Regions from separate parts of the Agathobaculum sp. NTUH-O15-33 genome, predicted to be linked through region 1. Evidence: predicted binding sites of a transcription regulator. Region 1 holds the regulator's gene; each other region holds the start of a gene.
The links. The regulator LexA, encoded in region 1, represses DNA repair genes until DNA is damaged. The targets are predictions, from matches to a motif close to CNAACANNTGTTNG.
Positions count from the first base shown of each region.

Region 2: the regulator LexA is predicted to act here: its motif matches at 1,881-1,894, upstream of dinB (DNA polymerase IV).
Region 3: the regulator LexA is predicted to act here: its motif matches at 2,194-2,207, upstream of recA (recombinase RecA).

Region 1 is NZ_CP136187.1:305,945-310,145, reverse strand. It holds gene RWV98_RS01565 (DAK2 domain-containing protein) at 1-1,528, opposite strand, end outside; gene RWV98_RS01560 (Asp23/Gls24 family envelope stress response protein) at 1,546-1,896, opposite strand; gene lexA (transcriptional repressor LexA) at 2,143-2,736, shown strand; gene recG (ATP-dependent DNA helicase RecG) at 2,905-4,201, shown strand, end outside.
Region 2 is NZ_CP136187.1:3,064,521-3,068,721, forward strand. It holds gene pdxR (MocR-like pyridoxine biosynthesis transcription factor PdxR) at 1-216, shown strand, start outside; gene dinB (DNA polymerase IV) at 663-1,862, opposite strand; TPP riboswitch at 1,953-2,055, shown strand; gene thiS (sulfur carrier protein ThiS) at 2,135-2,329, shown strand; gene thiF (sulfur carrier protein ThiS adenylyltransferase ThiF) at 2,329-2,961, shown strand; gene mscL (large conductance mechanosensitive channel protein MscL) at 3,004-3,408, opposite strand; gene RWV98_RS14840 (thiazole synthase) at 3,501-4,201, shown strand, end outside.
Region 3 is NZ_CP136187.1:138,349-142,549, reverse strand. It holds gene RWV98_RS00765 (ATP-binding protein) at 1-334, shown strand, start outside; gene RWV98_RS00760 (DUF1385 domain-containing protein) at 338-1,273, shown strand; gene prmC (peptide chain release factor N(5)-glutamine methyltransferase) at 1,308-2,171, shown strand; gene recA (recombinase RecA) at 2,277-3,434, shown strand; gene RWV98_RS00745 (regulatory protein RecX) at 3,431-3,892, shown strand; gene rimO (30S ribosomal protein S12 methylthiotransferase RimO) at 4,025-4,201, shown strand, end outside.

The sequences.
Region 1 (4,201 bases):
TCACGCCTTCGCCATAAATAACGGTGGCAAACGCGCTGTTTTCCTCGACAAGCTCGCGCACGAGCTTTTTCACCACCGAGCTTTCCTTGCCGGAAGCGCACAGCTTGCCCTCGCACAGAGAAAGGTATTCGCCCTGCTTGATGCGTTTACCGTCAAACTCGGAATCGCGCGCGGCATAGGTGACCTGACCGCTGTGCACATGGTGCGCGGCCTCCTGCATGGCGGCGACGATCGCGCCCTCCTCGCCCTCGGTATCGACGGCGAGCATGGCCGAAATCCCCTGCGGGATGGTCTTGGTCGGCACGACGACGATCTTTTTGCCCTCCGCCAGATGCACGGCCTGTTCGGCCGCCATGATGATGTTTTTATTGTTCGGCAGCACGAACACGATCTCAGCCGGCACCGCGTCCACCGCGTGGATGATATCGTCCGTCGAGGGGTTCATGGTTTGTCCGCCCTGCACGACGACGTCCACGCCAAGATCGCTGAATACAGCCTTCAGCCCGTCGCCCGCGGCGATGGCCACAAAGCCGTATTTCTTTTCAGGCGGCACGATGACGCGCTCCTTGGGCGCGTCCGCCGTGCCCTCAATCACCTTGGCGGTGTGCTGCTCGCGCATGTTTTCGATCTTCACGGTGAGGAGCGGGCCGAATTTCAGGCCTTCCTCCAGCGCCTTGTTCGGCTGGTCGGTGTGGACGTGCACCTTGACGATCTCCTCGTCCTCCACGACGACCAGACTGTCGCCCAGCTCGCTCAGGATGGAGCGCATGCGGCCAACGTTGCGCGCCTTGTCGCGGCGCTCCGCGATAAACTCGGTGCAATAGGTGAACGTGATATCCTGTTCCGAAATCGCGCCGAAATCCGCGGCGGCCTTGGTCGGCGCGGCGGTCTGGCGTTCCTTATGGATGCCGCGCAGCGCGTCGAACATGCCTTCCCAAATGGTGAGCAGGCCAAAGCCGCCCGCGTCCACCACGCCGGCCTTTTCGAGAACGGGGTTTTGGTGCACGGTCTCTTCGAGCGCGGTCTTGCCGCGTTCGAGTACGGCCTCAAACACCTTTTCCGCAGGCAGGTCGGCTTCGGCCTGACACTGCTCTACCGCAAACTGCGCCGCGACGCGGGACACGGTGAGGATGGTGCCCTCCGCCGGTTTCATCACGGCTTTATAGGCGGCCTCCACACCCTCGCGCAGGGCAAGGGCAAAATCGCAGCCGTCCGCCTCGTTCAGGTCGTGCAGGCGCTTTGCCACGCCGCGGAATAAAAGCGAAAGAATAACGCCCGAATTGCCGCGCGCGCCACGCAGCAGCGCGGAGGCGGTCGTTTCCGCCGCCTTGCCGAGCGTGGGCGCGGACAGCTTTGCCACCGCCTCCATCGCGGAGGCCATGGTCAGCGACATGTTGGTGCCCGTATCGCCGTCCGGCACGGGGAACACGTTCAGCTCGTTGACCTGCTCCTTCTTTTCGGCGATTGCGAGCGCGCCTTCGGTCACCATGCTGCAAAATAGCTCGCCCGTGATTTTTTTATCTGACATGATCGGCTTCTCTCCCTTTAATCGGCTTTGATGCTTTCGACATAGATATCGACGTTTTTTACGTCCACGCCGGTCAGGCGTTCCACATGATAGCGCACCTCGCCGATGATAGAGCGGCACACCGTAGCGATATTGACGCCGTGTTCGACCGCGATATGCAGATCGATACCCACGCCGCCGTCCGGCGCTTCCGCGACACGCACCCCGCGCGACTGGTTTTCCAGCCGGAGCAGATGGGCCAGCCCATCGGTCACCGAGCGCATGGTCATGCCCTTGACGCCGAAGCAGCTGGACGCCGCGAAGCCGGCGATGCCGGCCAGCACCTCGTTTGTGATTTCGATATATCCGAGATCGGTCTTAATGGTCATAAACAAACCCTCCTACGTGCGATGGATCCTACCTCTATGCTTATACTATTTCCTATTTTATATCAAAACGCCCGGAAATACAAGGAAGAGTTCGCTCGAAACCCGCCGCAGCGTAAAGATCCGGCAGGTTTCCCGCGATTTAAACGCATATCGCAAACATTTGTTTGCTTTTTTGTAAAACGCGCGGTATAATAAAGAATAACCGAACGTATGTTTCCTTTTAACCATGACTGGGGAGAGCACGATATGATGAAGAAAATATCCGCCAAACAGCAAAGGATCCTTGATTTTATCAGCGAATTTTCGCTGGAGCACGGCTACCCGCCCTCGGTGCGCGAAATCTGCTCCGAAATGGATCTGCACTCGCCCTCCACCGTGCACGCCCATTTAAAAAAGCTGCGCGAAGCGGGCTACCTTGAATCCGACGACCGCAAATCCCGCGCGCTATCTCCCACGGGCGGGCCTTCCATGGTGCCGCGCGTGCCCATTCTGGGCCGCGTCACCGCCGGCGCGCCTATTTTAGCCGTGGAGGAAAACATCGGCTTTGTACCGTTCGAGCCCGCCGCGGCGGGCGGCCAATATTACGCGCTGCGCATCCGCGGCGAATCCATGATCGGCGCGGGTATTCTGGACGGCGACCTTGTCATCGTCCGTCAGGACGCGGTCGCGCGAAACGGCGACATCGTCATCGCCCTGTTGGAGGATGAAGCGACCTGTAAAACGCTTTCCATCACGCCGGACGGCGTATGGCTGCTGCCCGAAAACCCCGCCTATTCGCCGATCGACGGCAACGGCTGCCAAATCCTTGGCGTCGTCAAGGCGGTTTACCGGGAATACTAAGAATAATTAGGAATTAGTAGTTAGTAATTTGTAATTGGCCGCTACGGTTTTGCACACGCATAGCGCGCAGCCTTAATTACTAATTCCTAATTCCTAACTACTAATTCCCCGAAGGGTGGTGTGCAAAATTGCCCGCACTTTCCGATTTTATCACAGCGGCCAAGGGCGTTGGGCCCAAAAAAGGCCGGTCTGTTTCAAAAACTGCATATCCGCACGCTGCGCGACGCGCTGCTGACCTATCCGCGAGATTATGAGGACCGCACCAAAATCACCCCGATTTCCGGCGTCACGGCGGAGGACAAGTACTGTGTGCGCGCCGTCGTGGGCACCGCGCCCGCGTTTCGCCGCATTCGCCGTGGGCTCGACCTAACCAAGCTGACCGTGTTCGATGAAACGGGTACGCTTAACATTACCTATTTTAACAATAAATATGCCGCCGCCACGCTGCGGGAGGGTCAGGAGTACCTCTTTTGCGGCCGGGTGACGGGTACTGGCCGCGCGCGTACCATGGTATCGCCCGCGGCCGATCCTGTGCCTGCCTCGGGCGAGTCGCCGGGCCGTATCGTGCCCATTTATCCGCTTTCCTCCGGCATATCCCAGCGCGATATGCTGCATGTGACCGAGGCGGCGCTCGCCGCCGTCGCGGGCGATTGGCCCGATCCACTGCCCCAGCTGCTTCGCGCCAAGTACCGGCTGATCGACTCAGCCGACGCGCTCGCCGCTATCCACCGCCCTAAAACGCAGCAGGATGTGGAGGACGCGCGCCGCCGCATGATCTTTGAAGAGCTGTTTTTGCTCTGCTGCGGCTTGCAGCAGCTAAAAGAACGCCGCCGCGCGGACAACGGCATCCCCTTTGGCGCGGACGGACTGCGCGCGTTCCTCTCCGCCCTGCCCTTTGCGCCGACCGGCGCGCAGCGCCGCGCGATCGACGAGATCGCCGCGGACTGCGCCTCCGGCCGCCCGATGAACCGTCTCTTGCAGGGCGATGTCGGCTCCGGCAAAACGCTGGTGGCCGCCGCGCTGTGCGCGCTGGCCGCCGCAAACGGATATCAAGCCGCTTTTATGGCGCCGACCGAGATCTTGGCCGCCCAGCACGCGGAAACGCTCGTTAAAATGCTTGCCCCACTGAATATCACGGTTACCCTGCTGACCGGTTCCATGGGCGCGGCGCAAAAGCGGCAGGCGCTTTCCCGTATCGAAAGCGGTCAGGCGCAGGTCGTGATCGGCACGCACGCCCTCATCCAGCAGAGCGTCACCTTCCACAGGCTCGGCGCGGTCATCGCGGACGAACAGCACCGGTTCGGCGTGGCGCAGCGCGCGGCCCTCGCGGCCAAGGGGCAAACGCCGCACACGCTGGTCATGTCGGCCACGCCCATCCCGCGCACGCTCGCCCTGATCATGTACGGCGATCTGGACGTTTCCGTGCTGGACGAGCTGCCGCCCGGCCGTACGCCTATTGAGACCT
Region 2 (4,201 bases), 1.2 Mb from region 1:
GCCGGGCTGCATATTCTGCTGCAAGTGAAAAACGGCATGGATGAGCAAACGCTCATCGCCCGCGCGCTTCAAACCGGGGTTCGCGTATACGGCCTGTCCGGCTATTATACGCCGCCCGTCCGTCCGCCGCGCGCCACGCTCGTCCTCGGCTACGCCGGCCTGACCGAAACCGAGATCGCCGCCGCCGTCAAGCTGCTGGCCAAAGCTTGGCGGTAGCTGCCGTGCACCCGGCCGCGTGAGGTCACGCGGCCCTACGGCTGCCTGTGTTGTGGAGCGGCGTGACTGTATAGCCCACATGGTATACAGAGGGCGTCACGCCCTACAGCATCGGTGAGTGGTTTTCCCGCTTACGGCGGCGGCAGCCGCTTTATTGTAGGGCGCGACGCCCTCGGCGCGCCGGGAGCGAAGCACCGGTATATGTGGGCGCGCCCATCACGCCGGTCCGGCGGAGCGAAGGCACCCGTCCACTGAATCCCTAGGCACCCGGAACGGCACCACGACACATTTTTGTAAAACAAAAAGTCGGCAAGCAACTCCCCCGGACAGAGCGAGGGAAAGGAATGGAGATCAAAGGGGAAGGGAAAACCGCCAAGGTTTTCCCTTCCCCTTTGCCCCCGCGCCGGGCGGCGCATCGTCTTTTCTCGCCGGGCGCCGTATCCCGTCTACTTTTTCTTCTTCACCGCGGAGCCGTACTGCACGGCGTCCGTGCCGAATTTCTCGCGCAGAGCGTCCATGGCGCGGTCTAAGCTGCGCTGTTTGTCCACGTTCTTCAGTCCGTCCGCGCCGTCAAACAGCGACAGCTGCTCGCCAGCCGCCTCGGCGGGCAGCAGATTCATCGCGGTCACGGCAAGCAGGCGCACCGGCTTTTCCGGCTTCCAGCGGGCGCGCCAGATCGACATGGCGGTGTCAATCAGCATGCGGGTGGAATCCGTTGGCCGGTCGAGCGTCACCTGCCGCGAGATGTTGCGGAAATCCGGGTCGCGGATGATGAGCTGCACGGTCTGGCACCGCAGGCCGCGCCTGCGCAGGCGGCGGCCCACGGTGTCGCACAGCGCGGTGATGCCGAAATGGCACTCGGTCTCGCCCAGCAGGTTGTGCGAAAACGTCATGCTGTTGCCGACGGACTTGACCTCGCGTTCCTCGTAAAACGAACGCACGGGCTCATCGTCCTCGCCCCGCGCATAACGCCACAGTGTATCGCCCATTTTGCCGAACACGCTGTGGGCCAGCGCCCGGTCGCACGCGGCCAGATCGCCGATGGTATGCACGCCCATCGCGCTTAAGCGGTCCGCCGCGCGCTTGCCGACATACAGCAGCGTATTTACCGGCAGGCTCCAGACCAGCTTCTGATAGTTTTCGCGGGAAAACACCGTGGTCGCGTCCGGCTTTTTGTAATCGCTGCCCAGCTTGGCATAGGCCCGGTTCCACGATACGCCGACCGAGATCGTCAGCCCGATCTCTTCCCGCATACGCCGCCGCAGCTCGTTTGCGATCTGCTCGCCTGTGCCGAACAGATGCAAGGAGCCGGTGACGTCCAGAAACGATTCGTCAATGCCGAACGGATCAACCAGATCGGTATAGCCCAGATATAATTCGTTGCACTGGCGCGAAATGCGCACGTATTCGTCCCGGTGCGGCGGGATCAGCCTCAGCTCCGGGCACTTTCGCCGGGCCTGCCAGATGGTTTCCGCCGTTGTCACGCCAAAGCGCTTGGCTTTTTCATTCTTGGCAAGGATGATGCCGTGACGGCTTTCCGGATCGCCGCATACTGCCATGGGGCCCGCGTCCAGCGAAGGATCGAGCAACGTTTCGACTGAGGCGTAAAACGCGTTGCAATCGCAATGCAAGATGGCCCGGTCCATGCACCCTCCTCCTTTCAGCGAACATTTGTTTCTATTATTATACTGGATTTTTCTTTTCTTGACAAGCCGCACGCATGGCGTTATACTGAAACTTGCAAGCAGGGGTGCCGTGATGAGCGGCTGAGAGGGCGAGAGCCTAACCCTTTGAACCTGTTGGTTAGAACCATCGTAGGGAAGCTGCCGCATCGAGAAATACTTAGGGATATCGAATGCCCCGGTTTTACCGCATGGTAAAACCGGGGCATTTTTTCTTGCGAAAAGAGGCGTGACCAATGAAAGTAAACGGAAAAACCATACCGCTGAATGCGGAAATGACCGTGCATTCGCTCCTGATGCAGCTGGGACTGGACCCCAAGCGCGTCGCGGTGGAGCGCAACGGCCAAATCGTGCCCCGCGCGCGCTTTGCCGACCAAGCGCTCGGCGAGGACGACGTTTTAGAGCTCGTTGAGTTCGTGGGAGGCGGCTGATGGTCACACGTGAAGAACTGCACGCCGCGCTCGTCCAGCGGCACGGCGAAGTTGTTCAGCAAAGGCTGGATCGGGCCTGCGTCGGCATTGCGGGGCTGGGCGGGCTGGGCTCCCATATCGCGGCGCACATGGCGCGGTTGGGCGTTGGGCGGCTCACGCTGGTCGATTACGACGTGGTCGATATCACCAACCTGAACCGCCAGTACTACACGGTGAAGGATATCGGCATCCCCAAGACCTTGGCTTTACAGGAACAACTAGAAGCAATCAATCCATATTTATATTACGATACGTATACCGAGCGTATCGTGCCCGCCAACGCCGCGCGGTTATTCACCGGCTGCGACGTGGTGTGCGAAGCCTTTGATCGTGCCGACCAAAAGGCCATGCTGATCGAAACCCTGCTCTCCGCCCTGCCGGATACGCCGGTAGTATCGGCCAGCGGTATGGCGGGCTACGGCTCGCCGAACGTCATCCGCACCGAACGCCGCTTCGGTCATTTATATGTGTGCGGCGACGGAACCAGCGATATCGCGGACGGCCTTGGCCTGATGGCCCCGCGCGTGGCGCTGTGCGCCGCCCATCAGGCGACGACGGCGCTTCGCCTGCTGCTGGGCGAGACCGAGCCGTAAAAAAGAAGACGCTGCGAAATGCAGCGCCTTCTATACGGGTTCTTATTCGCTCTCTACCGGCAATTCGGACGCGCAGTGCGCGCATTTGGTCGCGCCGAGCGGGATTTCACTCAGGCAAAACGGACAGATCTTGGTGGTCGGCGCGGCGGGCGCTTCCTCTTTATGGCCCAAGTGGGTCAACTTGTTCACCGCCTTCAGAATACAGAAAAGGATGAACGCCATGATTAGAAAGTTAACTACTGTACCGAGGAAGTTGCTGACAAAACCCGTCACCTGCTCCATGCTGTAACGCGTTCCGCCAATCAGACTGATGATCGGCGTGATGAAATTATCGGTCAGCGAAGTAACGATACCGGAAAACGCGCCGCCGATGATAACGCCTACCGCCATATCCATGACATTGCCGCGCAGCGCAAAGGCTTTAAATTCCTCTATGAACTTTTTCAAAACAATTCCTCCCCATTTCATTTACTACCTATTATTTTACGCCCCACGCCGGGGTTGTCAATGCAATAATCGACAAAAGGAGTGTTTTTTACGTGAAAGATGAGCTTATTCTGCGCGGACACGCGTTCCGCTCCCGTTTTATCCTTGGCTCAGGCAAGTATTCGCTGGAGCTGATCCGCGCTGCGGTCGAATCGGGCGGCGCGGAAATGATCACGCTGGCCCTGCGCCGGGTGAATGAGGGCGGCGCGGCCAATATCCTCGACCATATCCCGGAGGGGGTGACCCTGCTGCCCAATACCTCGGGCGCGCGCAACGCGGACGAGGCCGTGCGCATCGCCCGGTTGGCGCGCGAATGCGGGTGCGGCGACTTTGTCAAGATCGAAATCATGCGCGACAGCAAATACCTGCTGCCCGATAACCAAGAAACCATTCGGGCGACCGATATTTTGGCGGGCGAGGGCTTCATCGTCATGCCGTATATGTACCCCGATCTGAACGTGGCGCGCGATCTGGTGAACGCGGGCGCGGCGTCCATCATGCCGCTGGCCGCGCCGATCGGCACCAACAAGGGACTGGCAACGCGCGAGTTTATCAAAATCTTGATTGACGAGATCGATCTGCCCATCATCGTGGACGCGGGCATCGGCCGCCCGTCGCAGGCGTGCGAGGCCATGGAACTGGGCGCGGCTGCCGTCATGGCGAACACCGCCATCGCGACCGCGGGCGACGTGCCCGCGATGGCGGGCGCGTTCCGTCAGGCGATCGAAGCCGGGCGCGCCGCGTACCTTGCCGG
Region 3 (4,201 bases), 170 kb from region 1:
CGCTTCCGGCAAGCGGATCGACATCGTCCTCGGCCGGAAAGAGGGCAGCATCATCGTTACGGTGCGCGATTACGGCGTGGGCATTCCCGAAGCCGAGCTGCCGTTCGTCAAAGAAAAATTCTATAAGGGCTCTTCCAAGCAGCGCGGCAGCGGCATCGGCCTTGCCGTGACCGAAGAGATCGTCACGCTGCACGGCGGCACGCTTTCGATCGATTCCACGCAGGGCGCGGGCACGACTGTTACCGTCGTGCTGCCCACGGCGGAAGCGCAAAACGCCCTTGGCATAACGGGCGCCATCCCATCGACGGCGCATTTACCCGAAGGAGAAGCATAATACATGGAAACACAGAAAAAAACCACGATCGGCGGGCAAGCCATTATCGAGGGCATCGTGATGAAAGGCCCCCGGAAGTCCTGCACCGTCGTGCGCAAGTCGGACGGCGAGCTGGTCGTGACCGAAAAAGAGATCTCGCCGCCGGGCAGCCTGTGGACAAAGCCCATCCTGCGCGGCGCGTACACCCTGTTTACCGCCATGAAGGACGGTATTCAGGCCATCAACTATTCCGCATCCTTTTTTGAGGACGACGAACCCGACGTACCGCCCTCTAAACTTGAAATTTGGCTGGAAAATAAGTTTGGTTCCGAGGGGCTGAACAAAGCCATCCTCGGTTTATCGACCGTAATCGGCATCGCTTTGCCTGTGGTGCTGTTTTTGCTGCTGCCCAGCTTTTTAGGCGGCTTTGTGCCCGGCAGCTGGGGCGTTTTGGCGCGCAATGTGCTGGAAGGCTGCGTGCGTATCATTTTGTTCCTGCTGTTCATGTGGTCGGTATCCCATATGAAGGATATCCGCCGTACCTTTGAATACCACGGGGCCGAACATAAGACCATATTTTGCTATGAATCCGGCGCGGAGCTGACGGTGGAGAACGTGCGCCGGCAGGGCCGGTTCCATCCGCGCTGCGGCACCAGCTTTATGTTCGTGCTCATCATCGTGGCGACGATTGTTTCCTCTATTGTGTTTTCGCTGGTCGATATCACGAATCCCGCGCTGCGTATGCTGGCGCATCTGATCCTGCTGCCGCTTGTCGTCGGCATCAGCTATGAATTCAACCGCTACGCGGGCCGCTCGGACAGCGTGGTTTCCCGCGCGCTGCGCTGGCCCGGTCTGATGATCCAGCGTTTGACCGTCTTTGAGCCGGATGATTCCATGATCGAGGTGGCGATCACCGGCATGAAAAACGTCATCCCGGACGACGGGAGCGACAACTGGTAGAACTTTTGATTCAAACCACGTGGGGGGCGGTACCGTGACCAAGACGATCAACGATGTGTATATCGCGCTGTTCAAGCGGTTCAAGGAGGCGGGGTCACCCTCGCCTTCTCTTGAAGCGCGCGAGCTGACCGCCTATGCCTGCAAAGCGGACAAGCGCAGGACGGCGGACTGGGGCCATGTTTATTTGGACGACGCAACGGTGGACTATGCGCATTTGCTGTGCGACCGCTGCATCGATGGGGAACCGCTCGCCTATATTTTAGGCGAGTGGGATTTTTATGGGCTGACCTTTAAGGTGGACCGCTCCGTGCTCATTCCCCGGTCGGATACCGAGCGGCTGGCCGAGCTTGCGATCGAACGCGCGAAACAGGTGGTCAACCCCCGCGTGCTCGACCTGTGCTGCGGTTCGGGCTGCATCGGAATCGCCATTGCGCATGAGGTGGACGACGCCCGCGTCGCCGCGATCGATATTTCCGAGGGCGCGCTCATGCTTTCGCGTGAAAACGCGCGCGCAAACGGCGTTTTCTCCCGCTATACCGCCCTTCGCGGCGATGTGCGCTACCGCCCGCAGAACAATTTGGGGCTATTCGATGTGCTCGTCGCGAACCCGCCCTATGTGACCGAAGCCGAAATGAAAACGCTTGACCACAGCGTGGCCGCCTTTGAACCCGCCGAAGCCCTGTTCGGCGGCGAGGACGGGCTGGATTTTTACCGTTCCATCTGCTCCAAGTGGGGCTCGCTGCTGACCGCGGGCGGCCTGATCCTCTTTGAATGCGGCTACCGCCAAGCGACGCAGGTGGCCGCCATTTTAGAGGATAACCGCTTTGCGGGCATCAGCATCACGGAGGATCTGTCCGGTGTGCCGCGCATCGTGTACGGCTACAATCTGGGCGAGTAAGATATTTCAGAAATTAAAAAATCGAAAATTTGTTCGATTTTTCTTGCATTCAAAATCGGACACTGTTATAATGACAGATAGATAATGAAGTGCAGGAGGCTACTTATGGCTACCAAAAGACAGCTGGAACCGGTCGCACCGGCGGCGGATAAAAAGAAAGCGCTTGAAAAAGCGCTGGGTAATATTGAAAAGCAGTTCGGCTCAGGGGCCGTTATGTGCCTTGGTCAAAACGCCGGCATGACCGTTGAGCATATCCCCACCGGCTCGGTCGGCCTTGATCTGGCGCTCGGCATCGGCGGTTTGCCGCGCGGCCGTATCGTCGAGATATACGGGCCTGAATCCTCGGGTAAAACCACGGTCGCCCTGCACTGCATCGCGGAAGCGCAGAAGGCCGGCGGCACCGCCGCCTTTATCGACGCGGAGCACGCGCTCGACCCGATCTATGCGCAGGCCCTTGGCGTTGATATCGACTCGCTGCTCGTTTCCCAGCCGGATACCGGCGAGCAGGGCCTTGACATTGCCGAGGCGCTCGTCCGTTCGGGCGCGATCGATATTGTGGTGATCGACTCGGTCGCGGCGCTCACGCCCCGCGCCGAAATCGAAGGCGAAATGGGCGATTCCTTTGTCGGCCTGCACGCCCGTATGATGAGCCAAGCCATGCGTAAGCTGGCCGGTTCTATTGCGAAAAGCCAGTGCGTGGCGGTTTTCATCAACCAGCTGCGCGAAAAGGTCGGCGTTATTTACGGCAGCCCGGAAGTGACGACTGGCGGCCGCGCGCTCAAGTTTTACGCTTCCGTGCGTATCGACGTGCGCCGTACCGAGCACTTGAAGAACGGCACCGAGCTGATTGGCAGCCACACGCGCGTTAAGGTAGTCAAAAACAAGGTCGCGCCTCCGTTTAAAGAGGCCGAATTCGATATCATGTACGGCAAGGGCATTTCCCGCACGGGCGAGCTGGTCGATCTGGGCGTGAAATTCGATCTGGTGCAGAAGTCCGGCGCGTGGTTCTCCATGGACGGCGTGCGCCTTGGCCAAGGCCGCGATGCCGCCAAGCAATACTTTGAGGAGCACGTGGAAGAGGCGAACGTGCTGCAAAAGAAGATCATGGACGCTGTGGAGGAAGAGCGCGCAAAGCTGAGCCGCGCCCATGCCGCCGGTGCGCCCGTCGCGTCCGAACCCGCCGCCGCTCCCGCCCGCCCCAAAGCGAGCGCCGCCAAGGCCGTGTCCATCGACGCGGACGATTTTGACGATCTCGAAGAATGACCGAGGAAGATTACCGCCGGGCCCTTGACGCGGCGGCCAAACAGCTTTCCTACCGCGCGCTGAGTATTTCCCAGCTGCGGGACAAGCTACTGGAAAAGGGGCACGAAGAAGAAGCCGCCGATTACGCCATTGCATGGCTGACCGAGCGCGGCATGCTATGCGACCGCACTTTTGCGGAAAGCGTGGTACGCACCTATGCGGCGCGCGGCTGCGGCAAAATGCGCATACGGCAGGAGCTGACGCGCCGGGGCGTTGACCGGGAAACAGCGGACGAAGTGCTTGTGGATTTTTCCGCGGATGGCGACAAGCTAATCTCTCTGCTGGACAAACGCCTAAAGGGCGACCTTTCCGACCGGAAGGAGATCGACAAAGCCGTCGCCTTTCTACAGCGGCGCGGCTTCTGCTGGCAGGAGATCCGCGAGGCGCTCACGGCCTACGAAGAGCAATTAAGCGAATAGCGAAAAAAGGGCACGCGGTCGCGTGCCCTTTTTCGTTTGGCGGACGACCGCGAATATTTGCTGACAAGCGGCCTGTTTTGTGGTAGAATAAAGTGAATTGATATGCAATGGTTACGGAAAGGGGATGAATCGATGGCGAAGATCGGACTGATCTCGCTCGGCTGCGCCAAAAATTTGGTGGACAGCGAGCACATGCTTTCCCTGCTGCGCAGGGCCGGGCACACCATCGTTGAGGATATGAACGAGGCCGAGGTGGGCATCGTCAACACCTGCGGCTTTATCGAAGCCGCAAAGACCGAAGCGATCGAG